Regions from separate parts of the Phytobacter diazotrophicus genome, predicted to be linked through region 2. Evidence: predicted binding sites of a transcription regulator. Region 2 holds the regulator's gene; each other region holds the start of a gene.
The links. Region 2 encodes PhoB, which activates phosphate uptake and scavenging genes when phosphate is short. Its sites were predicted from a motif close to CTGTCATAAAACTGNCNNAT; they were not measured.

Region 1 (5,736 bases), 1.2 Mb from region 2:
GCCCATCTGGGTTTGCAGCCACTGCGGCAGAATAATGTTGATGGCAAAAAACGCCGCGTAGCCGAGCATCAGTGTGGTGGTGCCGATGGCGAAGTTGCGGTCGGCAAACAGCCGCAGGTTCACAATCGGATGGCGCTCGCCAAGCTCCCAAATCACAAAGGAGACCAGCGCAATCGCTGAGATCACCGACATAACAATGATCTCGGTCGACGAGAACCAGTCGAGATCGTTGCCTTTATCCAGCACCACCTGCAACAGACCCACCCCCAGCACCAGCAGCATAATGCCGATGTAATCAATGGGGGCGTGCGTGGTGGTCTCCTCACGTTCGCGCAACTGCGTCCACACGACGATGGCCGCAAAAATACCGATCGGCACGTTGATATAGAAAATCCACGGCCAGGAGTAGTTATCGGTGATCCAGCCCCCGGTAATCGGCCCGACGATGGGCGCCACCACGGTCACCATCGACAGCAGCGCCAGCGCCATGCTGCGTTTGGTGGTCGGGAAGATAACCAGCAGCAGCGTCTGGCACATCGGGAACATGGGCCCGGCGAAAAACCCCTGCAGCGCACGGAAGATAATCAACTCGGTCATGCTATGGGCAAAGCCGCACAGGAACGAGGTCAGAGTAAACAGTGTGACCGATCCGACAAACAGCTTAAGTTGCCCAAAGCGCCGGGTAAACCACCCGGTCAACGGCAGTGCGATGGCATTGCAGACTGCAAACGAGGTGATAACCCAGGTCCCCTGGTCCGAACTCACGCCAAGGTTGCCGGCGATGGTCGGCAACGCCACGTTGGCGATGGTGGTATCCAGCACCTGCATGAAAGTCGCCAGCGACAGCGCAATGGTGGCGAGCAGCAGGCTGGGTGGCGTAAAGGCCGCCTTATCTTGCATAACGCCCCTCTTAGCGGCTGTTTGCCGCTACGGACTGACTGTTGTCATGAAGGATTTTCGCCACCATCTGATCGGCTTTATCCAGCGCGTTCTGGTACACATCGGTGGTAAAGCGCGGTGCTGCGACCGTTTTTTGCGGCAGCAGATGGCCTTCGGTGTCGCGGATATCCACTTTGGCAAACATCGACAGCCCGACACGCAGCGGATGTTTCTCCATATCGTGCGGGTCGAGGGTTATACGCACCGGCAGACGCTGAACGATTTTGATCCAGTTGCCGCTGGCATTCTGGGCCGGCAGCAACGAGAACGCGCTGCCGGTACCAATACCTAAGCTCTCAATGGTGCCCTGATATTCCACTTTATCGCCGTACAGATCGGCGGTCAGGACTACCTTCTGCCCCAGACGCATGGTGTTCATCTGGCTCTCTTTGAAGTTGGCATCCACCCAGACCTGATCCAGCGGGACGATCGACATCAGTGTCGTGCCGGAGTCAACACGCATCCCCAACTGGACCGCGCGTTTCGCCACAAAACCGCTGACCGGCGCCACAATGGTGCTACGGGCGTTATCCAGATAGCGCTGGCGCAGGGTTGCCACCGCGCTTTTGATTTCCGGGTGGCTGTCGATGACCGTGTCATCCACCATCGCCAGGTTGGTACTCAACGCCTGTTGCGCCGCCGCTAAATCACTCTGCGCCGTGGCCACGGCATCGCGATAGTGCGACATATCTTCTGCCGCAATCGCCCCGCTGGCAAAAATCTTCTGTCGACGCGCGAAGTCGTTCTGCGCGGTTTGCAGGGCCACTTTTTTCGCCGCCACCTGAGCGCGGTAGTTGTCTGCGGTGCTGTACAGACCACGGACCTGACGCACGGTGCTGGCCAGGTTGGCTTCCGCCTGTTGCAGGGCAATTTGCGTGTCGCTGGGGTCGAGCAATACCAGCGGCTGGCCTTTGGTGACGTAATCCCCTTCATCAACGGCGACCTGGGTGACCGTTCCGGCAATTTGCGGGGTCAGTGTCACGAGGTTGGCATTAACGTAGGCATCGTCAGTGGTTTCGTAATAACGGGCATACAGGAAGTACCATGCCAGGCACCCGGCGGCAATAAGCACCAGGATCACCAGCAGTATGGCGAAGTTGCGCTTACGTTTGCTGGGTGCGCGTTCTGGTTGTGCAGATGACTGTGCAGATGAATTTTGCATCTTTATCGTAACCTTATTCAGGACAACTTAACGATGGGGTTTGGTGGCCTCGTCTGGCAGCATTTTTATCAATAGCTGTACCAGCAGGCGGGATTCTTCTGGGGTCAGACGGGCAGTCAGCGAGCCAAGAATGGAAGACAGCGCTTCGTTCTGAAAGCGATCGCAAATTTTCTGCCCTTTCTCAGTCAGCGCCAGGATAACCTGACGTTTGTCTTCTGGATTGGGAGTGCGCAGGATCAGTTCGCGCTTCACCATCCGCTCGAGCATCCGGCTCATGGCCCCGGCATCCATCAACAAATTTTTGCTGACTTCAAGCGGGCTGTTGAAACCTTTGTAAATGCTGATCAGGACTTTAAATTGCGCAGCGGTGATATCCGTGTCGGCAAAAAAGTGGCTGATAAGCTGGTCTTTAAACTGGTTCGCCAGATGAATCAGTAAGCCGAGATGGAGCTTAGGATTAGGGGTATCTGTAACGTCTTTCATGTTATTTGCCTGGTCAATAATTACAAATGAAATTACTGACCAGGCAAATGTTTGTCAACGTGGTGTCAGCAAAAGAGCACAAATCTATACATTCTGAATGGTGCGTTTCGCGCCGCTGCGCTTATAGCCGGATACTGTTGCGCCGTTTTCGGTGGGTCGGCGGGTCGATTTGCAGACGTTTCAGCGTTTCAGTGATAAACAGACAGGAGACAGCGCCCAGGATTTCATTCGGTGACATATTGGTGAGGATGCACCACCCGATTTTGCCGAAGCCTTTGGCAAAGAACGCAATGCTCATCACCATCACGCCGCCCACCAGCATGAAAACATCATGTCATCAAATCAATCCATTAACGGGATTAAGCCTGCTGAACTACAAAAAGTCAGTCAGCAGGCAACTACACTCACTTACTAACCTCACTCTTCATCGGCATGCAGCATTTTTATCTCTTCAGTATGCCGCTTATTAAGGTTGATTTGGCACTGATAAATATAGGGCCAGTAATCATAGGTATCCTCACCGATTTGCGACCCAACGCCTAAACAGAAGTTCTTGCGATACTCTTTCCATGAATTTTGCGACTCCAGGAAAAGCTTACTGAAGACATCACCAATGGTCAGTTGAGGATCCTGACTTTTATATACGGGCCCAGTATTGTTTGCCTTTATTTGCCCGACTGTTTTGGCAATTAACTCATCCATGCTTTTATTGCTTTTGTCACTAAGAGCGTGTAAGCATTCAGAAGCTTTTCCACGGTCAGCATTATTATGCCAACAAGTATCAGTTTCTGGCCCGGCGATAACATCTGCTTTTTCAGCACTGAAGGCTGACGGAGCTAAAGCCAACAAAATAATCGCTAACACTATTTTCTTCATTGTAAATACCTGATTCTGTGTCTTGTAGGCTCATAACGCATTAGTGATAAATCTTCCCGGATGAAGTTAATAAGCGCTGTTCTGCCAGCAATTGCAGCCTCGATTAAGCTTGCTGGATGTCTTATGCCCTGGTAAAAAATATCGACAACGACATCTTTTATTTTCTGGTCGAGTTGATCCCATGAGGGTGCGTTCGTTTTTTTTGCTGCTGTTTTTTCATAAAAAGGTTTGGCGTAATTCTTTTTCTCTAAATAAGAACGTTTGAATAATTCAATTTGCTGCACATAGCTTAGCTTACCAAAGTTAAACGCTTTCATTAACTCAGCTTTTGTAAGCGGCGAAATCAGACTTGCGCCTGTCTCTTTCTCAACCTTCATCAATAGTTCGCTGCGGGTGATTCCCAATCTGTTCGCTACGTGGCTAGCGCAACTCCGTGCGTGTGACGCTCTGTGCACAAGAAGGCCTTCTATGTCTAAAACTTTTCTTCTTGATGACGAATGTGACACTGATTCCTCCTTTAGTCGAAATTGCTGTCCACTCATGCATGATGCGATAAGAAAAACAACTGATGTTTCTTGCCAGCTTCTACCGGGAGTAAACCGTAAGCACAACTTCGTAAATCAAAATAGCTGAAGTTGATGGCAGCGTCCGCCCCTCGCCCATAACGACCTTATCGTTTTATGCTTTTTCAATAGCTTTACACCCAGGACGTTTTCGCCCCGTTCATTATTTGTTCTCTGTTTCATCATAAAACGATCACACGCAATCCCCGTAATGTTGGGCATTCTCGTGAAAAATCTGGATGACACATGAACAGCGCACTGGCAGAACACCCGGAAACCCTGGCGCCCTCGTCGCACCACTTGCACAGCGCCCCGCTGCATAAAGTGCTGAGCGTCAAAAACTTAAGCAAATCCTACAACAACCATCAGACCGTGTTACAGGACATCAGCTTTGACCTGCACAGCGGTGAGATGGTCGGTGTGATTGGCCGCTCCGGCGCCGGTAAATCCACCCTGTTGCATGTGCTCAACGGAACGCACAGCGCGACATCCGGTGAGATCCTGAGTTTCCCCGATGTCGGTCTACCGCGCGATGTTTCTCGCCTTAAAGGCCGCGAGCTGAGCCAGTGGCGCAGCCAGTGCGGGATGATTTTTCAGGACTTTTGCCTGGTGCCGCGTCTCGACGTGCTGACCAACGTGCTACTGGGCAGGCTTAGCCAGACCTCAAGCTTTAAGTCGTTGTTCAAAGTCTTTACAGCCGAAGATCGCGCGAAAGCTATTGCGCTGCTGGAGTGGCTCAACATGCTGCCGCACGCGCTGCAACGTGCGGAAACCCTTTCCGGCGGTCAGATGCAGCGCGTGGCAATTTGTCGGGCGTTAATTCAAAACCCCTCGATTTTACTGGCGGATGAACCCGTCGCCTCGCTGGATCCCAAAAATACGCAGCGCATTATGCGCGTGTTACGAGAAGTGAGTGAGCAAGGCATCAGCGTGATGGTAAACCTGCATTCCGTGGAACTGGTAAAGGAATACTGCACGCGCGTTATCGGTGTTGCACAGGGACGGATTGTTTTTGACGCCTCCCCTTCTGCGCTGACACAGGATGTTTTGCACACGCTTTATGGTGATGAAATAAGTCAACTGCATTAATTCTTCCTTCAATTGAGACGACACAGGCAATGACAATGAAAAAGCATATTTCAGGCGCATTACGTTTATCGGCATTGATGACAGGTCTTCTGCTGGCGTGGCAGGTGAACGCGGCTGAACAACCGAAGGAATTAAATCTGGGTATCCTCGGCGGGCAGAACGCCACCCAGCAAATTGGCGATAACCAGTGCGTAAAAGACTTTCTGGACAAGGAACTGAGCGTCGACACCAAATTGCGTAACTCGTCTGACTACTCTGGCGTTATTCAGGGCTTATTGGGCGGCAAAGTCGACGTGGTGCTGAGCATGTCGCCTGCATCGTATGCCTCCGTCTATATCAACAACCCGAAAGCGGTGGATATTGTGGGCCTCGCCGTGGACGATAAAGACCAGTCGCGCGGCTATTATTCTGTGGTTATCGTCAAAGCAGACAGCCCGTATAAGAAACTGGAAGACCTGAAAGGCAAACCGTTCGGCTTCGCTGATCCGGATTCCACCTCTGGCTTCCTGATCCCGAACCAGACGTTCAAACAGCAGTTCGGCGGCACTGCCGACAACAAATACAACAACTTCTTCTCCAGCGTCACCTTCTCCGGCGGCCACGAGCAGGACATTCTGGGTGTAC
Region 2 (5,736 bases):
TTCAACTGATTGTTGGCCAGCCACACCAGGTTATCGAGAGTTAACCCCTGGGCGAATTTACGGAATTTATCCCCTTCTTTTGAGCCAATCAGCGCGTTGAGATGCCCCCAGTCGTCACAGCGCAGCGCCGCGCGTTCAATATCCAGCATCAGCGCCTGCTGGCGCTGGCGATTGTCTGCATCCTGTTTAAGTTGCTGCCGGCATTCCCCCTGGCGGGTGGTATTTTCACGCAACTGGCGGGCCAGCAACTCCAGCGCCTCACGGGATTTTTCGGCGTCCGTATCGTCAGTCAGGGCGGCAGGAGGCTGCGCGCTATGCGCCGCGAGAGCCTGTTCAGCGTTGGCCACCAGTACCTGTGCCTGTTGTTCGTCACGGTCGAGACGCTGACGAAGCTGCTCCAGGCGCGCGCGTTCGTCATCGCTCAATAGCGCAGCAAGAAAGTCCTGCCGATCGGCAAACTCACTGTTTGCCAGCGCATCGGCAAACTGTTTCTCCAGTTCAGCCAGGCGCTCCGTCTCAAGCCGTAGTTGCTGTTGCAGCGTTTGCCACTGACTGTGCAGCGACACGCAATCGTTATGTACCTGCCGCCAGTTGTCCAGAGCAACGGTTTTTATCGCCTCCGGTACTGCCTCCTCCGGCAGTGTGTCGAGAAGCGGCGTCAGTAGTGCAATCTGCTCGTGCAATGCGCTAAATGCGCTCTGTTTTTCCTGCCAGAGTTCCGCTTCCGAGGTGCGTGCTGCCAGCCATTGTGCCTCTTCACCTTCTGGCGGCAGTGTTAGCTCCAGTGGTTCCAGCATCGCGGCCAGACTGGCCCGGCGCGCCTCTGCCGCCTGCTGGTATTGCTGAACCTGCAGGCGCAACTCGTTGATCTGGCTCTGTAATGTCAAACGCTGACTCAACTGATAGAGTTGATGTTCGTAGGCATCCTGCGCGCTCAGCCAACTGGAGATGTCTTGCTGCGGCCGCAGGGTGACATTCAGCGTCAGGCACAATTCCTGCCACTCGTTGGTAAGCGTTTGCTCCTGCTCGCGAAGTGATTTCGCTTCGCGGTCGTCTTTTTCAATGCGCTCACTTATCCCCTTCAGACGTTCGCTGAGTGCCACGCCATCCTCTTTTACCTGACGGACTTCGAGATCCAGCGCATCGCGGCGGGCATGATTCACGCCGGGGACGATGGCCTGATATTCAGCAATCGCAGGGTGCGATGCCGAACCACAAAGCGGACAGGGATGACCCGGTTGCAGACGGGCGCGTTCGGTTTCCAGGCTGTGGATGCGGTCTTCCAGCTCGCAAATGGTGCGAACATCCGTCAGCAACTGGTTTTTTTCTTTATAAAGCTCACGCTTACGCGCCAGCTCGGCCGTCAGTTTTTCCTGCTCAGCTTTCAATTCGGTCAGGCTTTGCTGCCGCTGGGCGAGATGTTTTTGTAACGGAGCAAAACGTGCATGCAGGGCGGTCAGGCGTTGACGCAGCGGGCGGTTCTGCGCACAGAGCGTCATCGCTGCGCTAACCTCATCGGTTGTCATCTCCAGCGAGACGGTCATCAGATTACGTAATTTGTGTTCGTTTTGCTGAATGCGTTCCTGCAGGGCATGCCACGGCTTTTTGTCATCTTCCTGCTGGCTTAGCATCGCCCGCCAGCCGGTTAACTCGGTCTGCCAGCGCTGGAAGCGTTTGTTGTCTTCAAGCCAGAGTGACAGCGTTTTTTGAGACGCCATTAATTCCTGATGCTGGCGTGCAGCGCTGGCGCGGATCTGTGCCCGCAGCGCGAGGCTCGCCTGTAAGCGAGTATTTACTTCTTCATTCTGGCGACGACTGCTGTCCTCTGCTTTTCGCTGCTCCAGTAACCGTTCCCAGACAGGCCGCAGCAGCAGGGCCGGTTGAACCCGCGCAAGCCGCGCCAACTGAGGCTCGGCGGCAGTGCGTGCCTGTTGTGCCTGCTGCCGGGCTTTGTATGCCTGGTCGCAGGCGGCTTGTAGTTCACCGCTGCGAATAAGCCAGTTCAGTTGTGCCTGCACACTCCGCTGCCCGTCTAACAGACGCTGTTCTTCGTCAGTGAGTGCCTGCACACTTGCATTCAGGGATTCCCGCTGCTCATCGGTAAGCAGAACCACGCCTTCGGCCTGCGCCTGCAGTTTCTCCAGCTCGATTTTGGCAACTTTATGTTTTTCAAACACATCGGCAGAAATCTGCCCGTAGATTTCGGTGCCGGTCAGTTCTTCAAGCAGTTCTGCACGCTCTTTCGGTTTGGCGTTGAGAAACGCGGCGAATTGCCCCTGGGAGAGCAACATGGAGCGGGTGAAACGGCCATAATCGAGCCCGGTTAAGGCGGCGGTTAGCTCCAGTTTATCTTTTACTTTGTCGGCGAGGATCTTACCGTCTGCACAGCGGGCCAGTTCTACACGCGGAACCTGCAAATTACCGTCCGGCTGATTACGCGCACGGCTCTGGCTCCAGAATGCACGATAAGCGACCTCTTTAACTTCAAATTCGACCTCTGCCAGGCAGTCGGCGGTGTCACGTGTCATCAGATCATTCTGCGACTGTGAAACGGTATTCAGACGCGGTGTCTCGTGATAGAGCGCCAGGCAGATGGCATCCAGCAGTGTCGTTTTCCCGGCGCCGGTTGGCCCGGTGATGGCAAACAGGCCGTTACTGGCAAACGGCTCGGCGGTGAAATCAATCTTCCATTCGCCTTTTAATGAGTTCAGGTTTTTCAGGCGTAGGCTGAGGATTTTCATGCGTCATGCTCCTGATTGAGCGAGTGGAGCGTTTCGGAAAAGAGCGACTGCAGGCGGGCAATCTGGATGTCATCGAGCTTCTCCTGCGCCAGGCGACGCGCGAAAACCTCCTCCACTTTTAACTCGCTTAAGGTTTCGCTGCGCTCGCCCGCGAGGATGCGCTCCCGCTGTTCGCGGCTGCGGCGAACCAATAACACCTCGACCGGCAGATCGGCGGTAAGCGCCTGAATTTTTCGCTGCATGTCGCTCAGATAATCCTCGGTTGCGATCTCAATATCCAGCCACACGGGAGCGTCGGTTGGGCTGCCACGCCACTGCTCAAGTTGCTGACGAATCGACTCAAGATCACCCTTGATGACCGCCAGTTGCTGTGTAACAGGGACTTCCAGCGCTGTCACATCCGCCAGTTTTCCTGCTGAAAATGTCACCAGATTGACATATTTGCTGTTACCGGTTTCGTCAAAGCTCAGAGCGATAGGCGAGCCGCAGTAGCGGATATGCTCTTGCCCACCCGGCTTTTGTGGGCGGTGAATATGCCCAAGCGCGATGTAATCCGCAGGCGGGAAGTTTTGCGCGGGGAAGGCATCCAGCGTACCGATATAGATGTCACGTACGGCGTCACTCTTACTGGCACCGACGGTGGTCAGATGCCCACTGGCGATTATCGGCAGCACGCTGTCGCCGCGTAATTCGCAGGCGGCCTGATACTGTTGCTGGTAGTAATCGGTAATGGCTTGCAGCAAATGAAGCTGTTTTTCTTGCCCGGAGAGTCCCGCCTGGCTGGTCATGATGTCGCGTGGACGCAAAAAAGGCACCGGGCAGAAAACCGCACCGGGCGAACCGTCACGCAACGGTAAATAAAAAGGCGCGCTGCCTGCGCTGGCAACAACGGTTGTCTTCAGCCACGCAAGAATATCTTTCGATTCATTAAGGGTGGCTACTGAATCATGATTGCCTGCCAGCACAACCAGATGACAACCCGTCTGCTGTAATTTTACCACAAAACGGTTGTACAGCTCGCGCGCATAGCTGGGTGGGGAGCCGGTATCAAAGATGTCACCCGCGACAATAATGGCGTCGACCAGGTGCTCCTCAGCGGTGACCAGCAGCCAGGTGAGGAAAGCGTCGTGTTCGGCGGCGCGGCTTTTACTGTAGAAGTTCTGACCCAGGTGCCAGTCCGAAGTATGAAGGATGCGCATAGCGGTTCCGTGGCAAAAAAGCGTAAACGCGATTATAACATTCAGGGGCACACGAGCCGCCAGTGAAAGAATTTCCCACTGTCATAAAACAAAGGCTTGGGTCACCTGTTGGTCATTTGTTTCATAAATCTGTCACAAAAGTGACGCATAATGGCGCCGCACTTAGCTGATGACTTAATTTAAACAGGGCAAATTATGGCAAGACGCATTCTGGTCGTAGAAGACGAAGCGCCAATCCGTGAGATGGTGTGTTTCGTGCTCGAACAAAACGGCTTTCAACCTGTCGAAGCGGAAGATTATGACAGCGCGGTGAACCAACTTAATGAACCCTGGCCCGATCTAATTTTGCTCGACTGGATGCTGCCAGGTGGCTCAGGTATTCAGTTCATTAAACATCTCAAGCGTGAAGCGATGACCCGTGATATCCCGGTGATGATGTTGACCGCCCGTGGTGAAGAAGAAGACCGCGTGCGCGGACTTGAGACGGGCGCGGACGATTATATTACTAAGCCGTTTTCGCCCAAGGAACTGGTGGCACGTATTAAAGCTGTCATGCGTCGTATCTCGCCGATGGCGGTAGAAGAAGTCATTGAAATGCAGGGGTTGAGCCTTGATCCGAGCTCTCACCGTGTGATGACCGGTGAAAATCCTCTGGACATGGGGCCGACGGAGTTTAAGCTACTGCATTTCTTTATGACGCATCCTGAGCGTGTGTATAGCCGCGAACAGCTGCTGAACCATGTCTGGGGAACGAATGTGTATGTTGAAGACCGCACGGTGGATGTGCATATTCGCCGGTTGCGTAAAGCGCTGGAACACAGCGGCCACGATCGTATGGTTCAAACCGTTCGCGGCACGGGTTATCGTTTCTCGACCCGTTTCTAAAATCTGAAAGGAGTGTGACGCGTGCTGGAACGGCTGTCATGGAAAAGGCTGGTACTCGAACTCATCCTTTGTTGTCTACCCGCTGCACTGCTCGGCGCTTTATTTGGTTATCTGCCCTGGTTTTTACTGGTGGCAGTCACCGGGTTACTGGCCTGGCATTTCTGGAATTTAATGCGTCTTTCCTGGTGGTTGTGGGTCGATAAAAGTATGACGCCGCCGCCGGGCACGGGAAGCTGGGAACCCCTGCTTTATGGTCTGCACCAGATGCAGATGCGTAATAAAAAACGCCGTCGTGAGCTGGGTAATCTGATCAAACGTTTTCGTAGCGGCGCGGAGTCGCTACCTGATGCGTTAGTGATGATCACCGAAGAGGGGACGATGTTTTGGTGTAATGGCCTGGCACAGCAATTGCTGAATCTACGCTGGCCGGACGATAACGGACAAAACATTCTCAACCTGCTGCGTTATCCGGAATTTACCCGCTACCTTAAAACGAAAGATTTCACCCGCCCGCTTAATCTGGTGCTTAACAATGGTCGTCATCTGGAGATCCGCGTGATGCCCTACAGCGAGCAGCAGTTATTGATGGTGGCGCGTGACGTCACGCAAATGCATCAGCTTGAAGGGGCCCGGCGTAACTTTTTTGCCAACGTCAGCCATGAGCTACGCACACCGCTGACGGTATTGCAGGGCTATCTGGAAATGATGCAGGAGCAGACGCTGGAAGGGCCGCCGCGTGACAAGGCGCTGCACACCATGCGTGAGCAGACATCGCGAATGGAAGGTCTGGTTAAACAGTTACTGACATTATCCAAAATAGAAGCGGCGCCGACGTTACCGCCAAATGAAACTATTGATGTGCCGATGATGCTGCGTGTTGTGGAGCGCGAGGCGCAGACGTTAAGCCAAAA
Region 3 (5,736 bases), 530 kb from region 2:
GGCTTAAGCCAGCATCCGGCGGTTGTTCGCGCCTGGCAGCAGGGGGCAGATAAATACGGGGTTGGCAGCGGCGGTTCTGGTCATGTGAGCGGCTACACCCTGGCACACCAACAGCTCGAGGCCGGGCTTGCCGACTGGCTGGGGTATCCGCGCGCGCTGCTGTTTATCTCGGGATTCGCTGCCAATCAGGCGGTGATTGCCGCGCTGGGTAAGAAAGAGGACCGTATCGTTGCCGACAGGCTAAGCCACGCCTCGTTGCTGGAAGCGTCCAGCCTCAGCCCGGCAGAACTACGCCGCTTTGCCCATAACGACGCCACGCATCTTGCGGCTCTGCTGGCAAAACCGAACGGTGGCGAACAACTGGTTGTTACCGAAGGGGTGTTCAGTATGGACGGCGACAGCGCGCCGCTGGCTGACATCGCCCGGGTGACCCGACAGGCAAACGGCTGGCTGATGGTCGACGATGCGCACGGTATTGGCGTATGCGGCGACGAGGGGCGCGGTAGCTGCCACGCCCGCCAGGTCACGCCGGATATCCTGATTGTCACGTTCGGCAAAGGGGTTGGCGTGAGCGGTGCGGCGGTGCTGTGCAGCGAATCGCTGGCCGATTATCTGACACAGTTTGCCCGCCATCTGATTTACAGCACCAGTATGCCGCCCGCCCAGGCCGCGGCAATCAGCGCCTCACTTGCTGTTATTCGATCCGAAGAAGGCGCACAACGCCGCCATAAACTGAATGCGCTGATTGCGCAATTCCGTGCCGGCGCACAGGCGCAGAAACTACAGGTGACAGCATCTGACAGTGCCATTCAGCCGCTGATTGTGGGTGAAAACAACCGTGCGCTGCAACTGGCCGCGCAGTTACGGGCGAACGGTTTTTGGGTAACCGCGATTCGCCCGCCAACCGTCCCGCAAGGTACCGCCCGGTTGCGCTTAACGCTCACTGCCGCCCATGAGCCGGAAGACATTACGCAGTTGCTGGAGATATTGCATGACGCGCGTTGATAAACAAGCCATTGCCGATACCTTCGGTCGCGCCGCCCACCGCTACGACCAACACAACGGATTGCAGCAACAAAGCGCAGAATTACTGCTTTCCCGTCTCCCTTCTGCCCCTGTTGAACAGGTGCTGGATGCCGGCTGCGGGCCGGGGTTGCTGAGTCGCTACTGGCGAGAGCAGGGGGCGCGGGTGACGGCGCTGGATATCTCCCCGCCCATGCTGGAGGAGGCCCGGCGCAGGCAGGCGGCAGAACGCTATGTGCTGGCGGATATCGAAGCCATGCCTTTTGCCCGCGCTGAATTTTGTCTTGCCTGGAGTAACCTGGCGGTGCAGTGGTGTGATGATGTGCGTCAGGCGCTGGCGGAGTTATACCGCGTAGTGCGCCCCGGTGGACATATTGCGTTTACCACCCTGGTGAGCGGCTCGTTACCTGAATTGAATGAGGCATGGCGCGCGATTGATGACCAACCTCATGCCAATCGCTTTCTGGCCGCTACGCAACTCCACGATGCGTTATCGGGCTGGCGCTATCAGGCGGGCATTGAGCCCATCACGCTCTATTTTGCGGGGGCCCTGGAGGCCATGCGATCGCTTAAAGGGGTTGGGGCGACCCATCTGCATGCCGGACGCAGGCAAGGGCTTACGCGAGGGGGGCTACAACGCTTGCAACTGGCCTGGCCGCAACAGCAGGGAGCATTCCCGCTGACCTATCAACTTTTCTGGGGAGTTATCACGCGTGACTGAACGCTATTTTGTCACCGGCACGGACACCGAGGTCGGAAAAACGGTGGCGAGCTGCGCGCTCTTGCAAGCGGCAAATCTTCGGGGGCTGCGAAGTGCGGGTTACAAACCGGTGGCCTCGGGCAGTGACATGACTGCACAGGGGCTACGCAACAGTGACGCGCTGGCTTTGCAGCACAACGGCAGCGTGATGCTCGATTACGACCAGGTAAACCCCTGGACTTTTGCTGAGCCGACATCGCCGCATATTGTCAGCGCAGAGTCCGATACGCCTATTACGCTTGAGGGGATGTCTTCCGGGCTTCGGGCGCTGGAAGCGAAGGCCGACTGGATATTGACAGAAGGGGCTGGCGGGTGGTTTACGCCGCTTTCAGAGACATTCACTTTTGCCGATTGGGTGGTGGCCGAGCAATTGCCGGTGATTCTGGTGGTGGGCGTTAAACTTGGGTGTATTAACCATGCAATGTTGACCGCACAGGCGATAGAGCAGGCGGGATTGCGTTTTGCTGGCTGGATTGCCAATGATGTTCAGCCGCCAGGTAAACGGCATACCGAGTATCTTGCGACGCTACGGCGCGTGTTAAAGGCACCTTTGATGGGAGAAATTCCCTGGCTTGCCCACGCGCCGTTCGCTACACAAAACGGTCATTATCTCGATCTCAACGTGCTGAATCAGGCGACATCCAGTGCGACAGAAGTTGATCGTCAAGCTGTCTGACATCCCCTTCGGCGACGTTGCGACCACGATGTAACAGACAGAAACGGTCGGCCACCCGGCGTATAAACGACAGATGTTGTTCGGCCAGCAGGATAGTCATACCGAAATCCTGGTTGAGCCGGACAAGTAAATTGCCGAGTTTATGGATAAACGCCTGTCCAAGCCCGCGTGTGGGTTCGTCCAGAATCAACAGCCGCGGGCGATTGACGAGCGCGCGCGCCATCGCCAGTTGGTGCTGATTATCCTCAGACAGCCCAGCGCCTTTCACCTGACGTAGCCCGTAGAGTTCGGGAAACAGGTCATAAATCTCACGATTGACGGTACTGCGCGGTTCACCAGCGGCCAGCATGGCGATATGCAGGTTCTCCTCAACGGTCATTTGTGAAAATATCCGCCTGTCCTGGGGAACATAGCCTATGCCCATTGCGCTGCGATGCTCCGCCTGTAGGTTGAGTAAATCCCTGGGCGGCGCCCCCGCTTCTTGCCAGACCATGCTACCGCTCTCCACGGGCAGATAACCGGTAATGCAATTGATAAGCGTCGTCTTGCCCATCCCAGGGAGGCCAATAACAGAGGTGCATACGCCGGGGGAGAGGTCGAGATCGACATTCCACAGCGTATGTTGATTGCCGTAATACTGATTGACTGCACGTAAGCTCAACACGGTTCGCTCCTTATCTCTGATCGGGTGACAGAGAAGATGTTGTAGAAGTCTCTGCAAAAGCCTTGCCAGAACCTAAAAGCGAGATTTTTTTCGGAACCCGCTGATGAATAAGAGAGTAAAAGTGCGTTTTGCGGGTGGCAGGCGAAAATATATGCTCTTTGACAGTGCCAGGGATGGCGGGAAATGGTGCAGTCAATTGGTGAATTGTGAGCAGGATCGCATGATAATTCACCGATTCGTTAGCAGATATTCTGCGAAAATAAGCGAGAAAATTTTTTTATTGACCTCAAAGAGGCTGCCGGGTGGTTTTTGGCGACAGGCGAGGCATATGGGCTGGAAGCAGTTATCCACTATTCCTGTGGATAACCTTGTGCATTAGAGTTAGAAAAAGTGCGAGAAGCGAGTAAATACGCGGCTTGCGCCTGAATTGCTGCGAAAGGCGTCTTTTATGATATTCCTTTATTTTTTAATTAGTTAAATAAAAGCAATCCTTGTAAGAAATCTGTCACCCACTGCCACAAAACTTTCATTACCTGTCTTGACAAGTGTTAAAAAAGGAAATGTTCTGGGGATAACCCGCTTTTGCTGGTGTTTTGTACCGTCCCAGATGATTTTCGAGGTGTGCTCATCGTGCCGGGCCAGTGAGTAGAAGAGATTCCTGATTATGCCACTGTTTTTACATCCAGTATTTTTTATTGGCAAATCTCGCTGTGGTGAGTAAAATTACTTTCCTGCCCGCTCATTCCTTCATCAGGTAGCCGTCCATGAGTAAACCATTCAAACTGAATTCCGCTTTTCGTCCCTCCGGCGATCAGCCAGAAGCTATTCGTCGCCTGGAAGAAGGGCTCGAAGATGGTCTGGCTCATCAGACTTTGCTGGGCGTGACCGGTTCAGGGAAAACGTTCACCGTGGCGAATGTCATTGCCGATTTACAGCGCCCGACGATGGTGCTGGCACCGAACAAGACCCTTGCGGCACAGTTGTATGGCGAAATGAAAGAGTTCTTCCCGGATAACGCCGTGGAATATTTCGTCTCTTACTACGACTACTATCAGCCGGAAGCTTATGTGCCGAGTTCGGACACGTTTATTGAAAAAGATGCCTCGGTGAACGAACACATTGAGCAGATGCGTCTGTCGGCCACTAAAGCGCTGCTTGAACGTCGGGATGTCATTGTGGTGGCATCGGTCTCCGCGATTTACGGCCTGGGCGATCCGGACCTGTACCTGAAGATGATGCTGCACCTGACAAAAGGGATGATCATCGATCAGCGCTCCATACTGCGTCGGCTGGCGGAGCTGCAGTACACCCGCAATGATCAGGCGTTTCAGCGCGGTACCTTTCGCGTGCGCGGCGAAGTGATCGATATCTTCCCGGCAGAATCGGACGATATTGCCCTACGCGTTGAGCTGTTTGATGAAGAAGTTGAGCGTTTGTCGCTGTTTGATCCGCTGACCGGGCATGTTGAGTCGACCATCCAGCGTTTTACGGTCTATCCCAAAACTCACTACGTCACGCCGCGTGAACGCATCGTTCAGGCGATGGAAGAGATCAAGGTCGAGCTGGTCGACCGGCGCAAGGTACTGCTGGAGAATAACAAGCTGCTGGAAGAGCAGCGGCTGACCCAGCGCACCCAGTTCGATCTGGAAATGATGAATGAGTTGGGCTATTGCTCCGGCATCGAAAACTATTCGCGCTACCTTTCCGGGCGCGGGCCGGGCGAGCCACCGCCGACGCTGTTTGATTACCTTCCGGCGGATGGCCTGCTGGTGATTGATGAATCCCACGTCACCATTCCGCAAATTGGCGGTATGTTCCGCGGCGACCGCGCGCGTAAAGAGACGCTGGTGGAGTACGGTTTCCGTCTGCCGTCAGCGCTGGATAACCGCCCACTGAAATTTGAAGAGTTCGAAGCGCTGGCACCGCAAACTATTTATGTGTCGGCGACGCCGGGCAACTATGAGCTGGAAAAATCCGGTGGCGATGTGATTGACCAGGTTGTGCGCCCAACCGGGTTGCTCGATCCGATTATCGAAGTGCGACCGGTGGCAACCCAGGTGGACGATCTGCTCTCCGAAATCCGCATACGCGTCGCCATTAACGAACGCGTACTGGTCACGACACTGACCAAACGCATGGCGGAAGATCTGACCGAATATCTGGAAGAACATGGTGAGCGGGTGCGTTACCTGCACTCCGACATCGATACGGTCGAACGTATGGAGATTATCCGCGATTTACGCCTTGGCGAGTTCGATGTGCTGGTGGGCATCAACTTGCTGCGTGAGGGGCTGGATATGCCGGAAGTGTCGCTGGTGGCGATTCTGGATGCGGATAAAGAAGGGTTCCTGCGTTCTGAGCGTTCGCTGATTCAGACCATTGGTCGTGCGGCGCGTAACGTCAACGGGAAAGCCATTCTCTACGGCGATAAAATTACCCCATCCATGGCGAAGGCGATGGGGGAAACCGAGCGTCGTCGCGAGAAACAGCAGCAGTACAACGAAGAACACGGCATCACCCCGCAGGGGTTGAACAAAAAAGTGGTGGATATTCTGAGCCTCGGCGAAAGCCTGGCGAAGACCAAAGGCAAAGGTCGCGGTAAATCGCGCACAC

Region 1: the regulator PhoB is predicted to act here: its motif matches at 4,203-4,222, upstream of phnC (phosphonate ABC transporter ATP-binding protein).
Region 3: the regulator PhoB is predicted to act here: its motif matches at 3,636-3,655, upstream of uvrB (excinuclease ABC subunit UvrB).

The regions. Positions count from the first base shown of each region.
Region 1 covers NZ_CM125428.1:3,279,829-3,285,564, forward strand. The annotation lists gene ACS0RQ_RS15940 (DHA2 family efflux MFS transporter permease subunit) at 1-900, opposite strand, end outside; gene ACS0RQ_RS15945 (HlyD family secretion protein) at 911-2,101, opposite strand; gene ACS0RQ_RS15950 (MarR family transcriptional regulator) at 2,129-2,584, opposite strand; gene ACS0RQ_RS15955 (hypothetical protein) at 2,706-2,906, opposite strand; gene ACS0RQ_RS15960 (DUF1311 domain-containing protein) at 3,002-3,460, opposite strand; gene ACS0RQ_RS15965 (DUF8812 domain-containing protein) at 3,457-3,837, opposite strand; gene phnC (phosphonate ABC transporter ATP-binding protein) at 4,270-5,112, shown strand; gene phnD (phosphonate ABC transporter substrate-binding protein) at 5,148-5,736, shown strand, end outside.
Region 2 covers NZ_CM125428.1:4,463,619-4,469,354, reverse strand. The annotation lists gene sbcC (exonuclease subunit SbcC) at 1-2,741, opposite strand, end outside; gene sbcD (exonuclease subunit SbcD) at 2,738-3,940, opposite strand; gene phoB (phosphate response regulator transcription factor PhoB) at 4,136-4,825, shown strand; gene phoR (phosphate regulon sensor histidine kinase PhoR) at 4,847-5,736, shown strand, end outside.
Region 3 covers NZ_CM125428.1:3,934,740-3,940,475, reverse strand. The annotation lists gene bioF (8-amino-7-oxononanoate synthase) at 1-1,005, shown strand, start outside; gene bioC (malonyl-ACP O-methyltransferase BioC) at 992-1,744, shown strand; gene bioD (dethiobiotin synthase) at 1,737-2,459, shown strand; gene ACS0RQ_RS19180 (ABC transporter ATP-binding protein) at 2,401-3,123, opposite strand; gene uvrB (excinuclease ABC subunit UvrB) at 3,888-5,736, shown strand, end outside.